One region of the Paenibacillus sp. W4I10 genome, then DNA from elsewhere that is predicted to be linked to it. Evidence: predicted binding sites of a transcription regulator. Region 1 holds the regulator's gene; each other region holds the start of a gene.

Region 1 (5,801 bases):
TTGATGTATGGACGACGAAGCATGAAGATGACTGCCAAAAATACATAAAGCAACATGGTCACCCAGTCCCAAGTTGTCATTGGAGCTTGCACAAGAAACGTGCTCATAAACAGATACAAAAAGGCGAGACCTATCAAAAATATTGGGAACAACAAGCTGCGTCCCTTAAAGACTTCTTCACCTGGTGTACCAGTGATTGGTTGACCACTTTTTTTGCGTTGCTGATTTAACTGCTTGGAATTTTTCTTAACCGTTCTCTCGAACGAACGCGACATGTGAATCCCCCTTATGTGTCTTTGTATCAGGCTTACATAATTGCAAACCAACATTTCCCCCTATAAATTGCACACTCAAAATAACAGGAAGAAACCTAAATATCATAATGATATCATTAGGTTTCGTTAGTGTTTGAGTTTGCCTTGGTGGCCTTTGTCATTCTCATCATCAACAATCTCAATGGTATCCAGTTGTTGTCTGAAATTGCTGCGAATATTGCTCAAATAAATCTCTCTTAGCTCGGCACGTTCAGCAAGTTCTTCCTCCGACAATCCAGTGGACTTTTGCTTACGAGCCAATTCGTTAATGCGTGCTACCAGACTATCTATATCCAAGCTTGTCCCCTCCAAAAATACAAAGTCATATTAACTTTGCCATTATAAAGGCAGCTTGTCAAGCTGACACGCGTTAACACTCATTGATGTGCATTTTATTCTGCAAATTGCGGTAGAGTTAGTACTTGCCCCACTTGGATGGAAGTCGATTGAAGTTGATTCACTTTCTTAATTGCTTCTATATAAATACGTGTATCCATATTCGTCGGTTTATGTTCCAAAGAAATACTCCATAATGTTTCCCCTTGTGCAACGGCTATCTTTCCTCCAGGTAGAACATCATTCTCATTGCCAGCAAATACAGTTAAAACAGTGCTGCATCCAATAAATATAATCAAAGAGGTAATGGCTACCTTTAACATCCATGAAGAAATCTTGAAGCGCGCTAAAACCTTCTTGTAGTTCCCTATTTTAGACTTCACCAGTTCCGAATTCATTGGTTCATAAATGCTTTGATAAGTAGAATATCTCATTAAATACCCGCCTCCAAACGTTTGTTCCTATCTGTTGAAATCAATATAACACGAACACTTGTTTTGTTCAATAGATTTTTAGAACAATTGTTCGCTTCTTTTTTGAAGGAGAAATTTCTTATTTCACTTCCTTTTGCAAAGCATTTGCAGTATTATGCTCTGACTTTTGGACAATTTCTGTTCTATAAGTTAAAAAACACTGATTTAATGCTATTTTATTTAGAACTTATGTTTGTACGAACGGAGGTTCTATGTTATAATTTTCCCAAACGTTACTAAAATGGGGTTGATACGGTATGTCGAAGATATCCAGCAGGCAGCAGGCTATTCTGGAGTTTATACGAAATGAAGTCCGGTTGAAGGGGTATCCTCCTTCCGTACGGGAAATTGGTGAAGCTGTTGGACTTGCTTCCAGCTCAACAGTACATGGACATTTGGATCGTTTGGAGAAAAAAGGTTTGATCCGACGTGACCCTACCAAGCCAAGAGCCATTGAGCTTTTGAGCCAGGAAGAATCTGAGCATTCTCATCAATTTGCTCATAGCGTTGCACGTATTCCTGTTGTTGGTAAGGTTACAGCCGGGGTTCCAATCACTGCAACCGAGAACATTGAAGACTATTTCCCTCTTCCTACACATTATGTAGGCGAACAAAAAGTGTTTATGCTTTCAGTAGTGGGAGATAGTATGGTGGAAGCTGGAATCGTTAATGGAGATTACGTTATTGTCCGTCAACAGCAAACTGCTGATAACGGTGATATCGTCGTTGCAATGACTGAAGACGATGAAGCTACAGTGAAAACGTTCTATAAAGAGAAAGATCATATTCGCCTTCAACCGGAGAATGCGACCTTCGAACCTTTACGTTTGAAACATGTTAGTATTCTGGGTAAAGTCATTGGCCTTTTCCGAGATATTCATTAATATTTAACTTGAGTAACAAAACTAGATGTAATGAAATACGAAAGAGGTTGTCCTGATCAACAGGACAACCTCTTTTTTTCATGTTTATGTTATTTTTGCGGCTAATTATTCACTGCGTTTCAGAACACTCTTGTGATGCGAGAACACATCAAAGCTCTGTTGACCGTGATATGAGCCCATACCGCTCTCTCCGACACCACCAAACGGGAGATAGTGTGAAGTCATATGAGAAAGTGTGTCATTAATACATCCCCCACCGAAGGATACTTGATTCAGAACCTGATCCTGCAGTTGCTCATCCTGTGTGAAGAGATATAGCGCCAATGGTTTTGGCCGGCGAACAATCTCATCCAGCATAGGATTCAGGTCACTGTACGTAAACACAGGAAGAATTGGACCGAAGATCTCTTCTTGCATCACAGCTGATTCCCAGTTCACATCGCCAAGTACAGTCGGCTCAATGAGCAACTGCTCACGTACAGAACGTCCACCAATCAGCGTTTTGCCATCTGTGAGGAATCCCGACAACCGATCAAAGTTACGCGCATTGACAATGTGCGGGAAATCAGCATTCTGTAACACATCATCCCCAAATTTATCTTTGATCTCTGCGCCAATCAGACTAATCAATTCATCATGAACTTGTTCATGCACAAGCAAGTAATCCGGAGCAACGCAAGTTTGCCCTGCATTCAGGAACTTACCACGAACAATACGCTGGGCCACCAGCTTCAGATCTGCATCACTATGGACAATAGCAGGACTCTTACCACCCAACTCAAGAGTTACAGGAGTCAAGTGCTCCGCAGCTGCCTTCATCACAATGCGACCAACACCTGTGCTGCCTGTGAAGAAAATATAATCAAACTTCTCTTTCAACAATGCTGTACTGGCCTCAACTTCTCCTTCCTTAACCGCAATATACTCCTGAGGGAAGATCTCCTGAATCAGATCATACGTCAGACGAGATACGGCTGGTGTTAATTCAGAAGGCTTGATAACTGCACAGTTACCGGCTGCAATTGCTCCAATCAGTGGGCCAAAGGCCAGTTGGAACGGATAATTCCAAGGTGCAATAATAAGCGCCACTCCGTATGGTTCCGGGTAAATGGTACTCACCCCATCCGGCATAGCCGAATTGGTTGGGACTTGTTTGGGTGCAGCCCATTCCTGCAGGTGTTCTAATGCAAAATCCAGTTCACCCAGAACAATGCGAATTTCGGAACCGTAAGCTTCCGCCTCAGATTTGTTCAGATCAGCCCGAAGTGCATCTTGAATCCGTTGCTGATACTTTTCAATTCCTTTTCTAAGCTGTTGCAGCGCATTAATCCGATACTCGATATTTTTAGTTTGTCCTGTATAAAAAAATGTACGTTGTTCTGTCACTAGTTGTTTTGCCTGATCCATAATAACATCTCCAATTAATTATTTAAAATTAAATTGCATAAAATTTAATTAAAAGTATACCTCTTTTATATGAAACTTTCAACATATAGTTGAAACATTGATTTGAAACTATCTGAAATTTGGTAGAAGTTTTAAGATATGAGAAAGCTACTATTCTTTTTAATGCAAGTATCCATTGATTATAGCGAATTATTGGTATTATTAGAATTCATCTTTATTTCCACAGAAGATTATATGTACTGAGATCTGAAGAGATGAATGTCGCCTTGTAGATCTTACGCATTCAATGTCAACATCTGCCAACATATGTCCTAATTGCGGGTAACTTCGCGGACGAGGAGAAGTGGTTTCTCTAATTCAATGATTTGTGGTTTTATCCTTGGGTTTGTTTGCATAGTAAACAAAGGAGCCGGTGAAGATGGCTCCTATTTTTGCACCCTATACTTGAATGTATCACGAAAGTTTCTCTTTCCCATGTTCTTAATGGATACTGTGCGCTACGCTTCTACTACTCCTCCATAGTCAATGTTTTAGTACATACCAGATAGATACCCGAACCTACATAAGGCTACCGGGAGGAAATCATCTTTTATAATAATGTCTTATATGTATATCTATCTTATTATCAACCAAATCTATTAGTTCGATAAAAGGCATGTTTGTTGCAAAAATAGATCATTTCTATCAATTAGTCAACCTTAGCATTCCAAAAGAATATCCATAAATCCAACATTTTACAACTATATCATTTACAAATAACAATCTTATATGGTATATTTAACCATGGTTGGCCAACCTAATTATGTGAGATCTACTCGATATCTTTAATTTCAAATAACAACTTAAAACAGAATCTTACTCTATTGGTTCTAGTATATTTGGGAGGTTTGAATATGAAAAGATTAAGAAAATTCTCTATTTCTGTTATGGCAACTGCTTGTCTATTAGCATTCGGTTCCAGCTCTGCATTCGCTAAAACTGGTTGGGCTGATTCATTTGAGACAGCAGAAGTGATGTACTCAAGTGTAAACCAGTCTTCTGGATTTAGCGCAACACAGTATTTAGATAGCATGAGCGACAACGATTTTTATGTAGTCGACAACACAAACGGTTCATCCGAAATCACATATTCTGTTATAGCCACTCCACCAGCTAACTTCGACATTGTTATGGGTGTTATTAAAATGAATGCAAGCGGTGCGATCCTGTCCATTCAAATGGATAACTGGAATGGACGGGGATACCCTGAGGCAATTAGTTGGAATGCTAAACCTGGTGAGAAGGTTTACTTCAGAATTATGGATAACGGTATCAACAACTATAACGAGCCTTATACAATTCAATTCACAAAAACCAGCTAAATAATATTTTAGTAGATATTCAATGGCTCCCCGCTATATTAATGGGTGGCCATTTTTTTATACTTTGTCAATAAGGATGAGTACAGTGAAAAATTCATTTTTCGTTTTCCAGAGAGAATGCCCTTTAATTTGTTGAATTGTAACTCAAGAGAATTTTTCATCGAGTCAATATTGCTTATTCAGATTGAGAAGAGCTTTATTATCTACTATTTAAATGAAGTAATAATTTAGTGATCAAATCAATTTATTCTCTCTGATTGACATAGAAATTCCATCAAATTCTCGGAATAGCTATGCATCATATTTTATCATTTTCAAAGTTTGAACGAAGATTTTTTACTCATGGTTAGGAAACAGAATTCAATAGAATATTTTAAGGTTCGTTATTGAATCTAAAGTTATCAGAATTTTACAACATTGTGATCTTCCCTCCCTTTCCGTTCACTATCTCATACCTGCGTGGTTCTTTTACTTGAGTGCGGGGAAGATCTGAAATTCACTGAAGAAATTTTCGAATAGAAAAATATTTTGTGGGCATTTTGTGGGCACTTTGATTTTTCTTTAAATATGTAGGGACTTGCCCACAAAAAGAAAAACCCCTCAGCGCTAGAGCGCCAAGGGATTGAGCTATTAGTACAACGTGATATATTGATCGCGTTCCCATTGGTGGACTTGTGTTCTGTTTATGTGCGATAGCGTCATATTATTGTTTTCTTCAATATATACGCGCTAAATACGAAATATATTAAAAACATACGTTCGCACATAATCATACCTTTTCACGATCTGGGGGACGTTTGGGGGATGATTTGGGGGACGTCCCCCAAGCTTCAAATGAGCTGTCAGTACAGTACTTCCGAAGCATTCTGAAACAATACTATATAATAGAAGAAAAAAACTGAGCCCTTGGGATAATCCCTTGGGCTTGATCAATTATAAACTTGCCTCAGCGATCTCTTCAATCTTGATCCAACTGTAATCCTCTTCACCTCTGACAAGCTTAATTCTTCTATTTGGCCTATCAAT
Region 2 (5,801 bases), 490 kb from region 1:
TTAGATGGCCTGATTAGAGATACAAAGTACTTCTTTGAAATTAAAGCTGAAGAAGGACAATTCATTCTTAATGCAACATAATAAGAACATATTAATATTCGAGCCCCACTTTTGATTATTTTTAGAGAAGAGCATTTGGAAATTATAAAAGTAAAGTATTCATTCAACTAACGGGAAACGATAGTTCAGAACTACACAGCGGCAGCTGATCAGAAGATTAACTGCAGCTTTTATGAGGTGAAGGAAAACAAATTTGCTCATTATGGGGGCTCTGGAACGATATCAGCAACCCCATTAAGGTGGGCTAGAATACTCTTTTATAAGAATCACACCGGGGCATCATATTCCACGTCTGTTCGTGATATATTGACGCATGTAGCGCTTCACGGACAGTATCACCACGTGTTACCAATCCAAGGTATGGATAATCTGGAGGCTAATCGAGATATTGGTTGTCGGATCACCGTTTACGAGAATAAGGTCAGCGCGCGCACCTTCGGTAATACGGCCGCGATCGTGAAGACCAAAGCAACGGGCCGGTTTGGAAGTAGCCGACTGAAGAGCTTCAATTGGAGTGAACCCGGCCTTCACCAGCAGCTGTATTTCGTGGTGGCCGCTTACTCCGTGAGCAAGGCCGCCAAGGTTCTGAACGGGAACCGGCGCAACATCCGTCCCTACCAAAATATCAACTCCGGCACGGTGAAGATCCATCACATTCTTAAAGCTGTTCTCCATATTGCCTTGCGGGAACGTATTGAAAAATTCAAAATATCGATCCAATCCCGACTCTGAAATTTCAGTCTTTAGTAGGAGGTGAACGATGATGAAGTCCGTATAATTAGGAATTGAAAGGAGAGTCATATCTTATTCAAAATGGGCATCTTTATAGACAAATTGGAGGTTGAAAAGATTGAATAGGGACGAAAAAAGCAGCAATGCGCCAAGCCTGTTTCGCAATCGGTTCCTGCAGACGATTTTATTATCAAGCGTGCTCCTGCAGGTTGGCATCTGGGTACGTAATTTCGCTATTCTCCTGTACGTTGCGGATAGAACAAACAATGATCCTTACGCCATTTCGCTAATCAGCGTAGCAGAATTCGCGCCAATTTTTGTTTTTTCGTTCATCGGAGGTACATTTGCCGACCGCTGGCGGCCGAAGCGAACGATGATCTGGTGCGATTTATTATCCGCGGTATCGGTATTCGTAGTACTTCTGACCATACATTACGGTTCTTGGCACTCCGTCTACCTTGTCGCATTCATCTCGGCTATTCTTTCGCAGTTCTCCCAACCTTCAAGCATGCGATTGTTTAAGTATCATGTGCCGGAAGAACAGCTGCAGCAAGGGATGGCTCTATTCCAATCGCTGATGGCCATCTTCATGGTGCTTGGTCCTATGCTCGGAACCTTCGTTTACAGCACTTTTGGCCTTGAAATATCGATCGCTGTCATGGGCGTGGTTTTTCTGCTCTCCGCACTCGTTCTTATTCGTCTGCCAGAGGATAATATGCAAGCTCAAACCGTCGCTGTAAAAGGGCAGTTCCGTAAAGAATTCATTGAAGGCTTCCGCTATGTTTGGCAAAGCCAAGTACTGCGGATGCTCGGACTTGCGTTTATTCTCGCGGGACTCGCTGTTGGTGTAGCCCAAGCGCTCAACCTGTTTATCGTAACGGAGCGGCTGGGCAGGAGCGAGGAGTTCCTGCAATATCTGCTGATGGTAAATGGTGCAGCTATGCTGATTGGTGGCGGAATCGTAGCCGTCTTCGCCAAGCGGGTTCCGCCGCAGATTCTTCTAGCGATAGGTATGATCGCAGGCGCAGTCTGCACAGCCATTGTAGGGTATTCGACAAGCGTTCCGCTCACCCTGACCGTTCAATTTCTGAATGGACTTGTTTTCCCTTGCATTCATATTGGGATCAGCACAATGATTCTAAAATGGTCAGAGGCTTCGATTGTCGGCCGGGTGAATGGGGTTCTGAATCCGATGTTCGTTGGCATGATGGTCGTTTCCATGTCTTTCGCTGGCGCGTTAAAGGATGCCTTTTCACTGGGGACGATCTATGGCGGTGCAGGATTATTATTTCTTCTTGGCGCACTGGTCATGGTTCCGATCATGAACCAAAAAGCGCCAGATAACGCACATATTGCACAAGAGACATAATTTCGTGATACTTATAAAATTTTAATGAAGAAGAGCCGACCATGAAGAAGTGATCGGTTCTTCTTCATTCCCTGATGTGGTTAAGACCAACAATATCACCAATTTTACACTCAGTATGCTGCCAATGATCCTGGGTTTTATCACATATATCGCAGTCATGACCATGAATATTCAACTGAATCTGTCCTCGATGATGCTTAGTCGCAAGTACGATCGATGAAAAATTTTTGGGCAGGACAGCTTCTGTTATTGATCGTATGTATCGTTGCTCCTCGACACCCTTTTGGAGTAGGGGTATCCTGCTCTTTCAACGATTACAGAACTTCGACTGTATTATGTTGTTCCCGGGAACATTGGTTTCACAAAGATCTTCATTGGTGTAGAGACTGCTTGAAAGGGAGGGGACATTCTTCAATGAATGTGTGTTTCATGAAAGTAAGTTGATTAATTCATGCCCTAACTGTAGATGAACAATACCTTTCTCGTTAAACAATAAACAATTGGATCATACATAATGACTCGAACGCAGGCTCCAGTTTTGAAAACATTAATCCATCTGCCGAGTGGTTTAAGAAGGTCGAATCTACGAAGGATACATACATTTCCGATTCATATGGTTTACGCCTAGAGCTAATTTTAAGGTTATTTGAGGAATTTCAATCTTTTGCAATCGCAGATAAGGTGAAAATTGAAGCAGCTGAAATGGCTTTAAACAAAGAGTCACCTTTCTTCGGATCAATTGATGCTCCAGAAAAAAAAGAAAAGAAAGCTGATCCTTCCGTAAAAAATAGTATGGGAGATGCAATTATTTTCTTGAGTTATTTAGAGTTTCTCAAGGGTAAACAATGTCACTCTGCGTTTTTTATAAGTGCAAACTCAACAGATTTTTGTGATGCTGGCACTAATACACTTCATTCCAATCTAAAAGAACTCATTAGTAATGAAAACATCGATTTAAATTTCGATATGGTGGGATCAATGCCCTCATTGTTTTTCAACTTATGAGACTGATGAAGATTTTAATATTGACTAGTAACAGGAATACGACCGCCGTTCATGAGGCGGTTTTTTTGTACCACCAAAATTACGATTGACCAATTAAAATAAAATACTTACATTTACATTTTTTCTGAATGAAAACTCTGGTTCAGGTGGGAGTTCAAATGATGGAGAAGCTGGTGTGACTGAGTATGATTTGAATCCATCACTTCGTCGTATGCCTAATATAAATATTTACCTCTTGCATAAAGAACGTGTGTTCGGTTTATAATATACAAACATACGTTCTTAAATGTACAGGAGTGATTTCAGTGTTGGCTAAGCAACGAACCATTATGCTCATCGATATGCAGAGCTTTTATGCTTCAGTCGAAAAGGCAAAAATGCCTCAATACAAAAATAGACCATTAGCTGTTGCGGGAGACCCTGCAAGACGCTCTGGAATTATCCTTGCCGCTTGTCCACTAGCCAAAGCGAAGGGTGTGTCTACCGCGGAACCACTCTGGCAGTCTCTTCAGAAGTGCCCTGAACTGATCATTGTGAGACCACACATGCAAGAATATATCGAAGTATCCACTCAAATCATGTCCATTATTGAAGAGTTCACCGATCTGGTCGAACCGTACAGTATAGACGAATTATTCGCTGATTTTACAGGGTCTATGCATCTATTCGGTAATGATCCAATCGATTTGGCCAAGCAAATTCAAGACAAAATCTATAATGAAACAGGTGTTTACGCGAGAGCTGGCATTGGTGAAAACAAAGTCATCAGTAAATTGTGCTGCGATATGATTGCTAAAAAAGCAGAGGGGGGTATTTTCTACTTAAAGAAAGAGGAGTTACACCTCCATATTGGAGATAAGCCCATCCGCGATATGTGGGGAATAGGCTCAAGAATGGAAAAACATCTGTGGAAGATGGGCATCCGAACCATTAGAGACCTGGCGAATACGCCTCTTTCCAAATTAAGAAGTAAGTGGGGTGTTAATGGAGAAGTCATCTGGCGAGTCGCAAATGGACTCGACAATTCGCCGGTAACCGTCAACACGCACAGTACACAAAAAGATATCGGAAACGGAATGACCCTGCCTAGAGATTTCACAGAGGCTTGGGAGATCGAAGTGGTTATTCTCGATATCTGCACAGAAGTATGCAGAAGAGCCCGCCAAAAGGGATTGATGGGTAGTGTCGTATCCGTAAGTGTGTCTGGAGCGGATTTTGACCACCCCACTGGTTTTCACAGGCAGGTTAAACTGTCTGATCCTACAAATATAACCGTTGATGTATGCAAGATAGCCAAACGCATATTCCATCAACACTGGGATGGGCAACCTGTGCGCCGTGTAGGCGTATCCCTGTCTCAATTATCCAACGCGGATACATATCAACTATCTTTTTTTGATGATCAAGAGCAGAAACGAGCCATTGATCAGGTGATGGACAACATCAAGGATCGATTTGGCGACATTGCCATTCTTCGAGCGAGCTCCATTACGGCTGCGGGCCAAGCGATCGATAGAGCATCTAAAATTGGGGGGCATTACAAATGAGTAAAAAACTGGAGGCCAATGGATTATGGGAATCGAGCCGCATGATGCTTCCACAACATAAAGAACGAATTATACAGCATCGTACTCAAATTCATGTTCAAACGAAACCACTGATCCATGAAGATGAGTGGGAGATTATTACTCAGAATATAGATATGTCGCTCAATTATACATTGCAAGCCACCTTTGAAATATTTACTGAGTCAGGCAATCGGTATATACACGGGATTGTCACTTCAGTCAGTACCTTTGGAAAGAAAATCAAAATTGAAATGGAGAATGGATTTGAATGGGTCGATTTTGATCAATTGGTCGCTGTAAAACTTGAAGAAGGAGGCGTATAAAGTGCGACAGACTTTCGAGGAACTTTCACTCGTGAAGAGGGTGGTAGAGCTCCCTTATCTTTTAGGTGCTCTGGAGGTAGATAAGCATAAAATATACGCTTCAAACTTCAAAATGAAATCTGTGTATGTTGACTACTTGGACGGTACCCAAAAGAAAATTGCTTTAGAAATGTACAAATCGAAACAAAGGCTAAAGGAACATCATATTAAAATCATAGATGAAGTGAGATCTGAACTGAGTTTAACGGTAGATTATTCGGTGAGAGGTTACATTCATAAAATGACATTATTATGGAGCAAAGTGAAAGTGGATGTAACCTTAATGCTTACCGAACATATGAACGTTGATATTACTGATTTGCTCAAATGAACATAGAAAATAAGAGTATAACTCATGGATGCGGCAACAAATACGAGCAGATCTTTTGGCAAACCGGGAATCACGAAAAAGATAAATAAAAAGGCAGAAAACTTTTCCGATGAAACGTTGACTTCAAATTGCAAAGTGTACTTGCGAACAAGGCGCGATGTATATGCCATGAACACAAAAGAGGAAAATATCACCAAAAATTTGAACGAATCCTTGGGTAGAATTGAAGAAATCTTTACGAATACTCCCGACTTAATCATCCGAAAGTTAAGCATAAAACAGACCGGAGAACTAGCCGCTATAATCTATATGGAAGAATTGACAGATAAAGCGTCGCTTAATCAAAATGTTCTTGCTCCACTTCAACTAGAAAC
Region 3 (5,801 bases), 1.9 Mb from region 1:
ACGGCATTGCAGCCGTCTTTAAGCAGGAAGAACCCATGCCTACAGAGACGGGACCACGTGCGGGTCTTCTGGCACCTGCTTTTTCTCTGACAGCAATGGATGGGAAGACGTACAGTGTGGGCGGTGCCAAAGATAAGGCCACGTTCGTCAGTTTCTGGGCATCCTGGTGTGAGCCGTGTAAGCAGGAAGCTCCAGAGCTGAATAGAATGGCCGCGAAATACAAGTATAAGCTTGACATGTATGGGGTTAATGTAACATCATACGATAAACTCAAAGATGCCAAAGCTTTTGTGGATGAGTACCAACTGAATTTCCCTATTCCCTTGGATGAGAAGGGGACTGTGTATGCTCAATACAATGGGGTGGCTTTTCCAACGAATGTTCTGATTGACTCCAGAGGAGTTATACAGGAGATTGTTCTGGGCATATTGCCCGAGAAAGAGTTGGAGCGTAAGATTAAAAAGTTAATTGCGAATTAATTTTCTGCAAAGAAAGAAGCCTTTGCATCCATGAATCATGGGTACAGAGGCTTCTTTTTATTTTCCGGGAAATAAGCGTTATTAGTGGTTGCTTATCCCATGAGCAGGAATAGGGAGTGTGCCCGGCTCATCCTGCAATTTTTCTTGAAGCAATGCATAGCGGAAACTGTGAACGAGCGCTTCCCAACTTGCTTCAATTACGTTCTCGGATACACCAACAGTGTTCCATGTGTTCTCCGTATTTTTGGATTCGATCAATACACGAACTTTAGCGGCGGTGGCATCTTTCTCATCCAGTACACGCACTTTGTAGTCCGACAGATGCATGTTGGCAAGTGAAGGGAAGTATTGTACCAATGCTTTCCGAAGCGCATTATCGAGTGCGTTCACCGGACCGTTACCTTCAGCAGCGGTATAAACACTTGTTCCAGCTACATTAAGTTTGACAAAAGCTTCAGAAACAACGGATTTCCCCGCCGTTTTCTCCACAAGCATTTTGAATGATTCAAAAGTGAACAATTCTTTCATGTCACCGTTCGCTTCACGAATTAACAATTCAAGCGAAGCATCTGCACCTTCGAACTGATAACCCTGATGCTCCAGGTCTTTGATCTTCTCAATAATCTGACGTGAATTGGCACTGCTTGGATCGAACTCAAGCCCCAGTTCCTGCGCTTTGGATACAATATTACTCTGTCCGGCAAGTTCCGAGACCAGCACACGTTGTTTGTTACCGACCAGTTCAGGGACGATATGTTCATAGGTACGTGAATCCCGCAGGATGGCAGAGACGTGAATCCCACCTTTGTGAGCAAAAGCAGCATTGCCGACATAAGGCTGATTAATCGGCATATTCACATTGGCAATCTCGCTAACATAACGAGCCACGTTTGTAAGTTGTCTCATGGAATCCTCAGTAACACATTCATAGCCAAGTTTCAGTTGCAGGTTCGGGATAATGGATGCGAGATTGGCGTTACCACAACGCTCTCCATAACCGTTCATTGTTCCTTGCACCTGACGGGCTCCGGCTTGTACAGCGCTGAGTGTGTTGGCCACAGCCAGTTCACAATCATTATGTGTATGGATGCCGAGATGTGCGTGAGGCAGGCTTCTATGAAGTGTGGATACGATCTCGTGTACCTCGTTTGGCATCGTCCCGCCGTTGGTATCACACATAACGAGCCAGTCCGCTCCAGCTTCGTGTGCCTTGGTCAAGACCGCTTGAGCATACTCCGGGTTATGTTTGAATCCGTCAAAGAAGTGTTCTGCATCAAAGATCACTTCCATACCATTCTGCTTCAGATAGGCGATGGAATCATAGATCATGGACAAATTTTCTTCCAATGTAGTCTGCAAAGCGGTATGCACATGGAAGTCCCATGATTTACCGACTAAAGTTGCAGCCTGAGCACCAGATTCGATCATGCGCTTCAGGTTGGCGTCTTCACTAGCAACGCTGCCTTTACGGCGGGTACTGCCAAAAGCAACAACCTTTGCGTTCAGGTTTAATTCCTTGACTCTTTTGAAAAACTCAATGTCCTTGGTATTGCTGCCGGGAATTCCGCCTTCAATATAATGGACACCCAGGTCATCAAGCTTCTTGGCAATTTTGAGTTTGTCGTCTGCCGATAAGCTGACACCCTCCCCTTGTGTGCCGTCACGTAAAGTCGTATCGAAGATGGAAATGGCCTTTGACATGAAGATCCTCCTTTGAGATAAAGCGCTCTTTTAAAAGTTTGGATTGTAAGTTGGGAAAAGCTGTTAAGTACGTTAGTGGACGAATCCTTCGATTCGGCAACGCTACACTGTGTTAAACTGGGTGCGCTGATTTGTCCTAAAGTCGTCAATTTGTATAATTAATTATTATAGCACCATTATAGCCAAATGCTACATAGAAATCGCAGTTTCATGTAACAATTAACGGATTCTAGAGAAAAAAGAAGGAGGGTAATCATAATCCGGCTGTATGTTATAATCTATTATTGAGTTTTAATTGGAATATATGGAAGAAAAGGAGGGTTAATTTTTGACTTTTGTATGGGAAAATACAGTTATTGCCCTGATCACTTTGATACTTTTTGTGAGTGTAGGCTGGTTGATTATTCGGTCTCTGATCAGATCTCGCAGAAAATAAATGTTCGTGACTGAATTAACATAACGGGTTTGATATACTATAGAAGAAAGAAATTCGTTACATTAATTAGTGTGCAAGAAAGGGCGGGGGTTCATGATGTCTTCAGACGGCAATCCTCCAGCGAATGTGGATCAATACTACCCTACAGCCGGACGGGTGATTCTGCATGTCGATATGAATGCTTTCTACTGCTCTGTACATGAAGCCGAGGAACCAGATTTATATAGAGGAAAAGCAACGGCCGTTGCAGGCAGCAGTGAACTGCGAAAGGGTGTAATTGTAACCTGCTCATATGCCGCTCGTAATCGAGGCATCTCAACAGGTATGGTTGTCCACCAAGCCTTGAAAAAGTGCCCTGATCTCATTGTGATTCGTCCTGATTTTCATCTGTATCGTCAATATTCAAGAGCTTTCATGCAGATTGCGTATAGTTATACCCCTCAACTTGAGGCAACGTCCATTGATGAATGTTATCTTGATATTACAGGGTCAAGGCAATTCGGGAATCCAATGGAGATTGCGGAGAGCATTCAGCGTAGAATCAAGGATGAATTGGGGCTACCATGTTCCATTGGCATTGCACCCAATAAATTATTGGCAAAAATGGCTTCGGATCTGAAAAAACCGAACGGTATCTCCATTCTACGTATGAGGGACGTACCCCGGATTCTTTGGCACAGGCCATGTAACGAGATGTTTGGCATTGGCAAAAAAACGGCTGAAAAGCTGAAAAAACTGGGCATTGAAACGATTGGTCAATTGGCCAAGTCGGATGAGAACATGTTGACCGAACTATTCGGAGTTAATGGAGCATGGCTCAAAAATTCTGCGAATGGCATTAACCATTCTGCAGTTCACGCGGAACGGGAAGCCAATAAATCCATTGGACATACAACCACTTTACCGGCGGATGTATCGGATATGAATGAGATTCATCGGGTATTCCTCAATATAAGTGACCAGGTAGCCAGAAGATTGCGCAAGCACGAAATGTTCAGCCAGGGTATTCAGATTACGATCCGCACACCGGATATGAAGACAATCACCCGATCACGTCTAATGGAAGTTCCTACGGAGGATGCAACGGTCATATACCGTGAGGCCTGTAAACTATTTGAGAAGCATTGGGGTAGTGGCAAGCCTGTACGCATGCTGGGTGTGACACTTCAGAACCTGATTCCAAGAGAAGAATCCGCTGTGCAGATGGACTTGTTTGAATATGAGCAGAAGCCCAAGAAGGACAATCTGATTCGGATTATGGATCAGTTACGTGATAAATTTGGTGAGAATGCTGTTGTGACCGCAGGCATGCTTGGGGACGATCCTTCCGTGCTGCTTCGGAATCATAAAGTGCGCGGTACTTCCCTGCAAAAAGATAACTTGCAAAGTCTTGATTAAATAAGGGATAATAGAGACTTGTGGTTGCAAAATGATTTGTAATTATCCTTACTTTGTATTAATATGTTTCTAGATAAAAACACTGTACGTTTCGAATTTTAGGAGGAGAGAATGTAAATGAGTAAATATACTTGGGTTGAAAAAGACACATGCATCGCATGTGGCGCTTGTGGAGCAACGGCTCCAGACATCTACGATTATGATGATGAAGGTTTGGCTGAAGTTATCTTTGACGGCGATGCTAACCATGGTGTCAAAGCTATTCCAGACGACTTGTTTGACGATATGCAGGATGCATGCGATGGCTGCCCTACAGATTCAATCAAAGTAGCGGACGAGCCTTTCAATAAAGAAGGCTAAGTATTTCTCACATGAACATAGAGCACTTTCTTTTGTCTTAACGACAAGGGAAGGTGCTTTTTTTGCATTCATTTAACTGTGATTATCTGACTATGGATCAAGGACGAACATTGTCGAACCCCCTTTTTTCCGCCGGGTACTCAAGTCCTATGGATTCAACGCTTGGTTATGCCGATATATAATGATATACGGAAAAAGGCGAAATAGTGGAGGATCGGATGCAAAATACTCATCTAAGAACATATGTCAAGAAACATCCCGACAATAAAATGGCCTGGTACTTGCTTGGAAAGGAGTACTTGGGCGAAGGACAGGAGGCCAAAGCCAATTATTGTTTTCAGCAAGCGGGCGAGGTTTACGAGGCATTTGAACGTAGTAAAGCTCCTGCTGACATCTGGGTGGACTATCAGGACAAACTGGTGGAAATGTCTGAGCAAAAAGAGAAAAAACAACGTAGACGCAAAATGTGGCTTACGTTGTTCATGCTGCTTGTGCTGGCAGGTCTGCCACCTGCGGACGCTCCGGGTTTCAGTCGTGAAGCGGCCGACGCACTGTCAGCAGCATTGGAATCCACAGAGGATATCGCAGCGCCTGTAGAAGCGGATAAACAGGTTGGGACTGCATCCATTCCACCAAGTAATGTGTTCACCGCTGCGGCATTTGGTGGAGGCAACCATGGGGAGGCTGCGCTCGCAGCTGCCTGGTCCGGGTCTGGCCCGAAAATAGAGACTTCGGCTGTACTGGGTATGCAAACCTCGGATGAATGGTCTTTATGGAAGCGAAATATGCCTGTGAAATACATAGTACAAACCAATACAAGCGGGAAATTGACTGCACAGAGTTATGATGCCAAGCAATGTAACTGTGAACCTCCTGAAATTACACCGAAAATCAAAAAGATGGCCTTGGCATGGACCGCCAAGCAGGAAGCAGCTGCATCATTATCAAGTGCAATCGTTGCCTACCGCAAAAAAAATGACGCTTGGCCAAAGAGTGTAACGCAATTGGCCCAGCCATTTCCGAACAATATTCTGGGAGAGACTGCGCCAGGTATGACCGAGATGTTTCCGAAGCTGTTAGCTTTGCATCAAGGAAAGGCACAGGAAGGGAAGAACGATTCGAGTGGTAAAGAGAATGGTTCAACGACTTCGAATTCGTCTCAAGGCAAAAATGCCGCTTTTGCAGATACGCTGGGAGGTCAGCCTTTTTTGCAGGAACCGCTGGAGATTGTCATTGATAAGAATAAACATAAACTTGCATTAATCAGTGGGGATACCATTGTTCGTATGTATGATGTGGGACTTGGCGGTGATCGAACACCGGAGGGGTCATTTGTCATTACAGATAAAGTGGTCAATCCGAATGGACGCTCGAACGGGGAGTTCGGAAGCAGAGGTATGCAGCTCTCGAATACGAATTATGCCATC

The links. Region 1 encodes LexA, which represses DNA repair genes until DNA is damaged. Its sites were predicted from a motif close to CGAACATATGTTCG; they were not measured.
Region 2: QF049_RS07140 (DNA polymerase IV) is a predicted target of LexA. The motif match lies at 3,436-3,449, and genes of this name have one in related genera.
Region 3: QF049_RS13095 (DNA polymerase IV) is a predicted target of LexA. The motif match lies at 2,610-2,623, and genes of this name have one in related genera.

What each region holds. Positions count from the first base shown of each region.
Region 1 covers NZ_JAUSXX010000001.1:1,078,066-1,083,866, reverse strand. Annotated here, with positions in the region: gene QF049_RS04875 (hypothetical protein) at 1-275, opposite strand, end outside; gene QF049_RS04870 (DUF896 domain-containing protein) at 402-611, opposite strand; gene QF049_RS04865 (LysM peptidoglycan-binding domain-containing protein) at 707-1,084, opposite strand; gene lexA (transcriptional repressor LexA) at 1,381-2,007, shown strand; gene QF049_RS04855 (aldehyde dehydrogenase) at 2,113-3,414, opposite strand; gene QF049_RS04850 (hypothetical protein) at 4,308-4,775, shown strand; gene QF049_RS04845 (YolD-like family protein) at 5,709-5,801, opposite strand, start outside.
Region 2 covers NZ_JAUSXX010000001.1:1,570,847-1,576,647, reverse strand. Annotated here, with positions in the region: partial or broken gene QF049_RS07160 (amidohydrolase family protein) at 406-788, opposite strand; gene QF049_RS07155 (MFS transporter) at 911-2,161, shown strand; gene QF049_RS07150 (hypothetical protein) at 2,238-2,381, shown strand; gene QF049_RS07145 (PIN domain-containing protein) at 2,654-3,166, shown strand; gene QF049_RS07140 (DNA polymerase IV) at 3,496-4,713, shown strand; gene QF049_RS07135 (YolD-like family protein) at 4,710-5,057, shown strand; gene QF049_RS07130 (YhjD family protein) at 5,059-5,427, shown strand; gene QF049_RS31475 (hypothetical protein) at 5,452-5,801, shown strand, end outside.
Region 3 covers NZ_JAUSXX010000001.1:2,959,616-2,965,416, reverse strand. Annotated here, with positions in the region: gene QF049_RS13105 (TlpA family protein disulfide reductase) at 1-479, shown strand, start outside; gene cimA (citramalate synthase) at 561-2,180, opposite strand; gene QF049_RS13095 (DNA polymerase IV) at 2,713-4,014, shown strand; gene QF049_RS13090 (ferredoxin) at 4,132-4,374, shown strand; gene QF049_RS13085 (L,D-transpeptidase family protein) at 4,593-5,801, shown strand, end outside.